Regions from separate parts of the Terrisporobacter muris genome, predicted to be linked through region 2. Evidence: riboswitches for the same ligand, from Rfam matches in the RefSeq annotation. Region 2 holds a riboswitch; the other holds the start of a gene.
The links. Region 2 has a riboswitch for glycine ahead of NSA58_RS05385 (GrdX family protein). Riboswitches for the same ligand answer to the same signal wherever they lie in the genome.
Positions count from the first base shown of each region.

Region 1 (3,913 bases), on a different contig from region 2:
ATCCAAATTTTATTTTATTATTTTTCTATACAATAATTAAAAAGCCTTAGGTTTCACTTATATGAAACTACTAAGGCTTTTTAATTATTTTTTATTATCTATAATATTTTGTAATACTGCTTTACATCTACCGCATCCAGTACCTGCTTTAGTTTCCGCCATAACTTTCTCGATAGTATCTGCACCATTTTTAACTGCTTCTACAACTTCGTTTACTGATACATTTTGACACTTACAAGCATTTTGTAATACTCTATCTATCTCGCTATATTCATCATCATTTTCTATAACTATATCAGTCATATCCTTAACTTCTTTAACAGTTCTAGCTCCTTGAGCTTGTACTGCTCTAACTTTTAAATATTTTTCTTTGTCTAAAATCATATGTATTCTCCTTGTATAAAAATTCACATTATTAAAAATGAATATTAAGTATATTTCATATAATCATAAAATTACTTAATATCATTTTTTAAGTTTATTATTCCACTTAAATATAGGATTATACTATTTCATATCTAAATCCACTTTCTTTCATTAAATCTAGATATGGAATTGGATCAAAATATTCTGGTGAAAATACTCCTTCTCCTTTCCAAATTCCTCTACCTATAAGTTCTATACTAAGAGCTGCACCAAATCCTGTTTGAGCTACTACTGCTTGCATCCCCCATCTTCTTATTGATTCTTTATTATCAAAAGGCTGATACATAAATATTTCTTTTTTCTTTTTATCTTTTATACCTATACAGTGAACACCAACAAGCATCATACCTGTCATTTCATTACCAATATCTTTTGGTTGTGGTGCACAAGCTGCAACTACATCTCTTGGAACTACATTTACTCCACCTACATCTACTGGATGTATACTTCTAAGCCCCAAAGAATCAATTACTTTTAATGCATTTATTAAAGATGGATCTAATGCTATTTTGAAAGTAACTTTCTTAAGCCCATATTTACTTAAATATCTTTGCATAGTAACAACTTCTTCATGTTCTACTTTTACCAAAGTATTTTCTCCAACACCTTCAGGCATGATAAATTTTTCTTCTCCACAAAAAGCATCTTCTACTATAAATCCACCTTTCTCTTTATCATACTCCACATTTGGATTCATAACCTCATCTAAAATAGTCCATACATTAAATCCAAAGGTTATGTCATTTTCTTTAGCTCCTGGTATTTCTAAGTTGCCCCCATCTTTTACGTGTATCTCATGCAACTCATCAAATTCATATTCTGCAGCGTATTTAGCAAATACATTAACAACACCTGGGTCTATTCCCATACATATACAAGCCATCTGATTTTTCTTTTTCCACTCTTCATGTCTATCAAAATTATACTTAGTCATAGGTTCTATATAACTATTTTCTATACCAAGACCAAATTTAGGATTATCCATAGGCACCGACCAAGTTCCCATACTTCCGTAATTTGCGCCACCCTCATAAGCAGCATCAAAAATTATGTTACTTACAAATGGTGCGGCTGAATCCATTACAAAATCTATACTGTATTCTTTTATTAATTCAATCATTTCATCTTTATTTCTAGCATCAACTTGAACTGCTTTATAATTTTCTTTTTCTTTTAAATTTTCTATTACTTCATTGGCTCTTTGTAAATCGTAATCAGCTACTAAAACAAATTCTAACCATTCATTATGATTTTTTCTACTTTCTAGTATCCTTAATATTGATTCTCCTACTGCTCCTGATCCTACTAACATCATTCTCATAAATAATTTTTTCTCCTCTTATATGAATTTTTAAAATGTATATTCGTAGATAAATATGATTTTTAATTTGAGAGTTATGCTTTGTATTCAATTTATATTTTTTAACAAAAAAAGACAGAGTAATAAGCATGCTAAATAAGCATCTTATTACTCTGTCCTTTTGCCAGTTGGTTATAGCCACGTAGGCGACGGTATCCGTTCTCTCCAAAGCTTCGTCAAACAATCTTCCTTTTGCCTGTCAGTTTCAAAAAAGATTAAGATAAAATCTTTTTTTTGCTTCTTCGGCCTTACATCTAAGTAATGTCTAAGATTATTTTCATCCGATCATATTTATTTTACTACTCTATTTTATAACATATAATTTTTTTGTCAATAAAAAATTTAAATGATTCAAATATAATACTTGTTCAAAATAATTATTAAAATTGTATATTTAATTTTTCAATAAAAATTTGATACCATAAAGCAAACATAAATATAGTCCATACTTTTCTGGAATTATCTTTTTTATCACATATATGTTCATCTAAAAGTTTTATAGCATAATCCTTATTAATAAATTCATCAATATTTGAATCTAATATAGTTTTTCTTACTACATCACCTAATTCTTCTTTTAACCAAACTCTTATTGGTGTTGGAAATCCTAGCTTTTTCTTTTCAACTACGTGTTTTGGAACTATATCTTTAAATGCTTCTCTAAGTAATACTTTAGATTGGTTCTTTGTAACCTTTTGATCTAAACTTAACTTAGAAGATAATTCAAGAACTTCTTTATCTAAAAATGGAACTCTAAGTTCTATAGATGCACCCATCGACATTCTATCTCCTTTTAATAAAATATCTCCTGGTAGCCATGTATTCATATCTATATATTGCATAGTAGTTACATAATCATATCCTCTTTTTTCTGCTTCATCATAAATAGATTTAGTTGAATTTTGATAAATGAAATTATCACTATAATTATTTAAAACTTCTTTTAATTCCTTATTTTCAAATATTTTTGCATTACCTATATATCTATCTCTTAAGGGTGTAGTTGATCTAATCAAATAACTTTTACCTCTTACTTCTGGCATAATATTAGCTATTTTATTTACTGTATCATTAAGTTTATTAGGCATATTTAATAAAGGTTTTATACTAAAATATTCTTTATAGATATTATACCCTCCAAATAATTCATCTGCTCCTTCTCCAGATAAGACAACTTTGACATGTTTTCTCGCTTCCTTAGATAAAAAATATATTCCAAGAGCTGATGGATCAGCTAGCGGATCATCTAGTAGTTTAACAACTTCTGGCAAAGATTTTATATATTCTTTTTGACTCACCTTAATTTGTATATTTTCTATTCCTAATTCATCAGCAGTTTTTTTAGCTATATCTAACTCATTGTATCCATCTATTCCAAAACCTACTGAAAATGATTTTATATTAGGGTTAATTTTAGAAGCTAAAGTTGCTATTATGGATGAATCAATACCTCCAGATAAAAATGTTCCTACTTCAACATCAGATATTAAATGTTTTTTAACAGATTCATTAATCACATTATAAACATCTTCTTTGCTTATATCATTTCTTGTTTTGTAATCAATATCATAATAATTTTTTATAGTAAGTATATCATCTCTTATAGTAAAGTAATGATGTGGTGGTATTTTTTTTATTTCTTTTAACATGGTACCTTCACCATTTGTATATTGAAATGATAGATATTGTTGTAAAACCTCTTCATCAATACTTCTTTCATTGGATAAAAGTAATAAAGATTTGTACTCTGATGAGAAAGCTATAAAATCTTCATTTTCAAAGTAATACAAAGGTTTAATACCAAATATGTCTCTTGCTCCAAATAAAATTTGATTTTCTTCATCCCATATTAAAAAAGCATACATTCCCCTTAATTTTTCAACACATTTTTCTTTCATTTCAATATAAGATGTTAAAAGTACTTCAGTATCTGAATTAGTAGTAAATTTATGATTTTTTTCTTCTAATTTTTTTCTTAATTCTTCATGGTTATATATTTCACCATTAAAAATTATCACATTATTGTCTTTTTCAAAGGTCTGATGGCCACTTTCTATGTCTATTATACTTAGTCTTCTAAATCCAAAACTTATCTTATCATTTTCATAATATCCTTCATCATCTGGT
Region 1 is NZ_JANKBY010000320.1:20-3,932, forward strand. Features, by position in the region: gene NSA58_RS16930 ((2Fe-2S)-binding protein) at 85-384, opposite strand; gene NSA58_RS16935 (saccharopine dehydrogenase family protein) at 503-1,747, opposite strand; glycine riboswitch at 1,961-2,067, opposite strand; gene asnB (asparagine synthase (glutamine-hydrolyzing)) at 2,167-3,913, opposite strand, start outside.
Region 1: it holds a riboswitch for glycine, as region 2 does, so the genes downstream of both, NSA58_RS16935 (saccharopine dehydrogenase family protein) here and NSA58_RS05385 (GrdX family protein) in region 2, are expected to answer to the same signal.

Region 2 (6,996 bases):
TGGTCTTCAACTTCAGTTTGTAAAGCTTTTAATGCTTTTTCAACTAAGTGTCTTCTTATTTTTTGTTCTTCCTCTAATGGTAATGCTGGATTTCCAAGAGGATGAGGGATTGCTATTGTTGGTACTATTCTATTAGCTCCAACTGTTAAAGAAATAGGTACTACTGTACACATGTGTACTACTGGTATTCCAGCTCTTTCTATTTCTTTTACCATCGTTGCACCGCAACGAGTACAAGTACCTCACGTACTAGTTAGAATTACAGCGTCAACACCATCTGCAACTAATTCTTTAGCTATTTCAGCAGCATACTTCTTAGCATTTGCAACTGCAGTTCCGTTACCAACAGTTGTATAGAAGTATTGATGTAAACTTCCTATTACACCTTGCTCTTCAAATTCTCTAAGTACATCTACTGGTAAAACTCTATCTGGCTCTTCATTTGCATAAACTGGGTCATATCCACCATGAGCAGTTTCATGATCAGCACTACTTAATACCTTAAATGAACTTATATCATATTTTCCAAATTTAGAAGCACTTGAAGATTCTATATGATCTGGATTTCCTTTTGGAACTATACCACCAGAAGTAACAAGAGCTATTTTAGCTTTACTTATATCTTTAACTGCTTTATTTGGCTCTACTCTATCAAAATTAGGCATTGGATACTCAGTAGTAAACTCCTTACCATTTAACTTTTTAATTAACATTTCTACTGCTCTCTTAGATCCTCTTTCTTTTTCAAAGAAGTTCTTTCTTATACCATTAGGCATATATCCTTCTTCAACAGATGCACCTATTTCTTCACCTTTTGCAAGTTTAAGGGCAAGAGGAGCCATAACTTTAACAGCATCCCTCATTCCTACTGCTGAATTTTTAGTAGAAACCATGTAAACTTTATTTTTGAACATATCTGCACCTGGATTTTCTACGTACATACCAGTTAATGAAGGTATTTCTAACTCTTCTTTAACAGCAGTAGCTATAGTTCCACAAGCAACACCATATCTACCTGCATTAAATGCTGGACCTGCTATAAACACATCCGGATTATACTTTTTAACCATATCTAAAACTTCTTTTTTAGCTTCTTCTAAATTTTCATTAAAGTAAGAGTCACCACATATTACTGTAGCTACTATTTCTGCTTCTCCTTTAAATGCTGCATTGAAAGCAACACCTGGCCCCACTATTCCCTCTCTAACCTCAGGTTTAACATGAGCCATTTCTTCCCCACCTATTTGTGCGAAAAATTGATTTATATATTGAACAACTTTTATCATCTTCAACCCCCCTTTCAACTATCTAGCACTTAATTTATTAAATCCAAGTTCATTAGTAGCTCCAGTTATTACTTGAAGCTCTGCAACTATTGAACCATCTGGTTGTAAACTTCCATCAAATCCACCAGCTATAACATCAGCTACCTCAGCATATCCAATTACTTTATCCATTGGAGGAAGAGTAACTACCATATTTGCATTTCCACCTGTAACAACTGCATTTGCAAGAGGATCAGCATCAGCTAATGATTGAGATTTTCCATCTCTACCTGCATATTCATCAGTAACTATAACTGTTTTTATACCTTTTTCCTCTATCTTTTTACAGTTCATTATTAAGTCTGTATCTGGGTTACCAAATCCTTCTTGAGTTATAACAACCCCATCAAGTCCTAAAAACTCTGCTAATTTTGCACTCCAGTTAGAAGATCTTTCCTTATCAGCAAGGTAAACGTTTTCATTGGTTAGAATTACCCCAACAAAGTTTAACTCTTTACCATGCTTTTCAAATAAATCATGTATAACTGGGTTATTTAAATGATGATAAGTTGTGTTTTTGTCACATGCAGAAACACAGTTACCACTTACTACTGCACCATCCATTATTTCTGTTGGATTTATCAAGGTAGATATCGTTTTCTTAGCATCTACTCCATAAACATAAGTATCATGTAATAATCCTTGAGTTTGAAGCATATACACATAAGCTACTCTTGGTAGTTCTGGGTATTTTTTGTATCCTTCTATTATTGAATCTGTTTCATAAACTTCAACTTCATCTGGAGTTATATCTTTAGCTAACTCACCTAAGTATATAGCCGCTTTATATCCAGCATATCTTACAGCTTCTTCGTGATTATGTTGTTTTAAACCATCTGCTGGTTCACAAACTACTACCAAGTTGTTTAATTGAGAGAAAGGTGTATATTTAGAACCCTCACCACTCATATCTATTATTCCTTCTTGGAAACCTACTATCTTTCCTGTTGTAACTACAGCAGAACCTTTAAGTACATTAGTTTTACCCGAGCCAACTGTTGTAACCTTGTTTATCATACCTGGGAAAATTCCACCTTGTCCTTCAACTTTAACTCTTGGTTCTATAACATCTTTAACTGGCATAATACGAGTACTATCGCCTGGTTTTGCTATTTCTAAGTCAACTGACTTAATATTTTCATCTTCCATTAACAAGTCAATTAATTCTTGCTTATTAACATAAATAACTCCATCTTCCACTTTTGAAACATCAGAAAAACATATGTCCTTAATTTTTACATATCCTAATTCTAATTTCAAAAAAATCACCTCCATAAATTTTATTACTTGAGCTAGGTATTTATTTAAAAGCACTCTAAGTGCTATTAAAACATATTAGTATTTCTATGGAATAATCAATTCTACTAAATATATTGCACTTACTTCTAAATACACAATCTTTAAGAAAGAGCGTTTTGAATTATTGATAAATCTACAATTTTAAAATCTTCAATTATTCTATCTGTTAATTCAATAGTGTAATCTTTATCTTTTTTAAATTTATCATAAGTTATAATTGCATTTTCAATAATCATTAAAGATTTGTAATCTAGGGATTTTTTATAATCAGATATTAAGACTGACTTATATGGAGTTTCATTTGGTTTTATGCTACTAGATAGTGGATGAGTCAAAAGTACATATCCTTCATGCACTCTGTCTCTTACATAAAGTAAGATTTCTCTAAAGGAACATTCTTTATAATAGATTTTATAATCATTTTTATATTTTTCATGTACCTTGTTGTTATTAGTTATTATCATATATTTATCCCCCCAGAATATTTCTTTTTGGCAATAAAAATAGCAGAAAGCTACCCTAGCTTTCTGCTCTGTATTTAACCTGAGAGTTTTCCCCTAATATGTAGAGTTGCCCCTTCGGTGCACATATATCTAATGATAAAACTTAAGATATCATGCTTTCCAGAGTTAAGTCGTACTACGGTCCTTTTGCCTGAGAGTATCCCCAACATTCGCTTTATATTGGCTTATTCCTTCGGCGCTTATTACAAGTCTCTCCCGTAATAGTCATCCTTAATATAATAATTATCTTATTATTCTGTCATTTTAATTTTTTATTAATTTTATAGATTTTTTCTATATTAATTAGATTATAATTAACTTTATCTATAATAAGCAACAAGTTTTTTTATGTTTTTTCATGTTTTTTTATGTTTTTATTTTTACCATACTCATCACTTTTCACATATTATATTAAGGATAACTAGTTATAAGTTTTTAGTATTTACAATATTGTTCTCTAATAGTAGCCATTTCATTAACTATATCATCAACATCAAGTACCATTTCCATCATTCCTATTTGTTCATCATATACACCTGAGTCAAATTCGTCTTTTACTTGTGCCTCACAAGCATGATATACTTGAAGTCCTAACTGGACTCCTGTCAATGGACCTGCATATGTTGGGTCACCTGCAGTAACTGTTTCAGCAGCAAGACCTGCTGCTTCACCTTCAGCTGCACCTAATAAAACTACAACATTTTCACAGCCGAATTCTTCTGCAAATTCCTTTACTCTTTTTTGATTTTCTAAGTCCATTGCTCCAGCAGCAGTTCAGACAAAACATTCAGTTGAAGAGAATACAACCTCTCCACCTGCAGTTTTTACACACTCTTCTATTGCTGGACCAGGAATACCATCTCTGTCACCAATTATGATGACTTTCTTTTTTTCTAATATACTCATTAGAAATACCTCCTGATCTACATTTTATTCAAATACAGTTTGATCTTCTATTTCAGTTTGTAATGCTTTAAAAGCTTTTGTTACAAGATTTCTTCTTATTTTTTGTTCTTCTTCTAATGGTAATGCTGGGTTTCCAAGAGGATGAGGTATTGCTATTGTTGGTACTATTCTATTAGCTCCAACTGTCAAAGAAATAGGTACTACTGTACACATGTGTACTACTGGTATTCCAGCTCTTTCTATTTCTTTTACCATCGTTGCACCGCAACGAGTACAAGTGCCTCACGTACTAGTTAGAATTACAGCGTCAACACCATCAGCTTTCAACTCCTGAGCATATTTTGCTGCAAATCCTTTTGCATTAGCAACTGAAGTTCCATTTCCTACTGTTGCATAATAATATCTATGAAGCTCTCCTATTACACCTTGCTCTTCAAATTCTCTCATTACATCAACAGGTAAAACCCTGTTTGGATCATCATTAGCATAAACTGGATCATATCCACCATGAGCAGTTTGATGATCTTGACTACTTAATACTTTAAATCCTTCCAAGTCATATTTACCATATTTTGAAGCACTTGAAGATTCTATATGATCTGGATTTCCTTTTGGAACTATGCCTCCAGAAGTAACAAGGGCTATCTTAGCTTTAGACAAATCTTTAATCGCTGGATTTGGAGCTACTCTATCAAAATCAGGCATTGGATATTCAGTTATGAATTCTTCGCCCTTTAATTTTTTGATTAACATTTCTACAGCTCTCTTAGATCCTCTTTCAGCATCAAAGAAATTCTTTCTTATACCATTTGGCATATATCCTTCTTCAACAGATGCACCTATTTTTTCACCTTTTGCAAGCTTAAGAGCAAGAGGGGCCATAACTTTAACAGCGTCTCTCATACCTACTGCAGAGTTTTTAGTAGGAACCATATAAACCTTATCCTTAAACATATCTGCACCTGGGTTTTCTACATACATACCAGTTAATGAAGGTATTCCTAATTCTTCTTTAACAGCAGTAGCTATAGTACCGCAAGCAACACCATATCTCCCTGCATTAAATGCTGGGCCTGCTATAAATACATCTGGGTTATATCCCTTAACCATATCTAAAACTACTTTTTTAGCTTCTTCTAAGTTTTCATTAAAATAAGAGTCACCACATATTACTGTAGCTACTATTTCTGCTTCTTCTTTAAACGCTGCATTAAAAGCAACTCCTGGCCCAACTATACCTTTTCTCACCTCAGGCTTAACATGAGCCATTTCTTCTCCACCTATTTGTGCGAAAAATTGATTTATATACTGAACAACTTTTATCATCTTCAAACCCCCTTTCTACCTATCTTGCACTTAATTTATTAAAACCAATTTCATTTGTAGATCCTGTAATAACTTGAAGTTCTGCTACTATTGATCCATCTGGTTGTAAGCTACCGTCAAATCCACCAGCTATAACATCGGCTACTTCTGGATAACCTATTACTTTATCCATTGGAGGAAGAGTAACTAATTCATTTGCGTTTCCTCCTGTAACAACTGCATTTGCAAGAGCATCTGCATCTGCTAATGATTGAGATTTTCCATCCCTACCTGCATATTCATCAGTTATTATTACTGTTTTTATTCCTTTTTCTTCTATCTTCTTACAGTTCATAATTAAATCAGTATCTGGATTACCAAATCCTTCTTCGTTGATTATTACACCATCTACACCTAAGAATTCAGCTAGTTTTGCACTCCAGTTAGAAGATCTTTCTTTATCAGCTAAATAAACATTTTCATTTGTTATTATTACGCCAACAAAGTTTAGTTCTTTGCCATGCTTTTCAAATAAATCATGAATAACTGGGTTGTTTAAATGATGATAAGTTGTATTTTTATCACATGCAGAAACACAGTTACCACTTACTATTGCTCCGTCCATTACTTCTGTTGGATAAATCAAAGTAGATATAGTTTTCTTAGCATCTACACCATATACATAAGTATCATGCAATAATCCTTGAGTTTGAAGCATGTACACATAAGCTACTCTTGGTAATTCTGGATATTTCTTATATCCTTCTATTATTGAATCTGTTTCATAAACTTCTGTCTCATCTGGAGTAATATCTTTTGCCAAATCTCCTAAGTATGTTGCTGCTTTATATCCAGCAAATCTTAAGGCTGCTTCATGGTTATGTTGTTTTAATCCATCAATAGGTTCACAAACAACTACCAAGTTATTTAACTTAGAAAATGGAGTATATTTTGCACCTTCACCGCTCATATCAATAATTCCTTCTTGGAATCCAACTATCTTACCTGTTGTAACTACAGCTGAACCTTTAAGGACATTTGTTTTTCCACTTCCCACAGTAGTGACTTTACTCATCATACCTGGGAATATTCCTCCAGGACCTTCAACCTTAACCCTTGGTTCTATAACGTCTTTGACTGGCATTATACGTGTACTATCCCCTGGTTTAGCAATCTCTAAATCAACAGATTTAAGATTCTCATCTTCCATTAATAAGTCTATTAATTCTTGCTTATTAACATAGATAACACCATTTTCTACTTTTGAAACATCGGAAAAGCATATGTCATTAATTTTTACATATCCTAATTCTAATTTCAAAAAAATCACCTCCAAATTTTTTAATTTTTAACTAGGTTTAACATGATTATTTAAAAGCACATTTAAGGCTTATAAATCTTATTTGGTTTTAAATCTGTTGAAATTTATCATATGTCGATATGTTATTTAAGAAGTTTTAGAAATTTATAATCTAAATTTCATTTAGTATTTGATATTATAAATTGGTTTGAGTAAATTTAATTTATTAGTATTTGATGATAGGTAAGATAATATGCCAAAATTTTTACAACAAAAAAGCAGAAAGTTATATAGCTTTCTGCTCTGTATTTAACCTGAGAGTTTCCTCTAAAAGAGTTGCCCCTTCGGTGCAATATGC
Region 2 is NZ_JANKBY010000041.1:11,443-18,438, forward strand. Features, by position in the region: gene grdB (glycine reductase complex selenoprotein B) at 1-1,286, opposite strand, end outside; gene NSA58_RS05380 (glycine/sarcosine/betaine reductase component B subunit) at 1,305-2,585, opposite strand; gene NSA58_RS05385 (GrdX family protein) at 2,726-3,088, opposite strand; glycine riboswitch at 3,257-3,356, opposite strand; gene grdA (glycine/sarcosine/betaine reductase complex selenoprotein A) at 3,563-4,033, opposite strand; gene grdB (glycine reductase complex selenoprotein B) at 4,058-5,365, opposite strand; gene NSA58_RS05400 (glycine/sarcosine/betaine reductase component B subunit) at 5,379-6,659, opposite strand.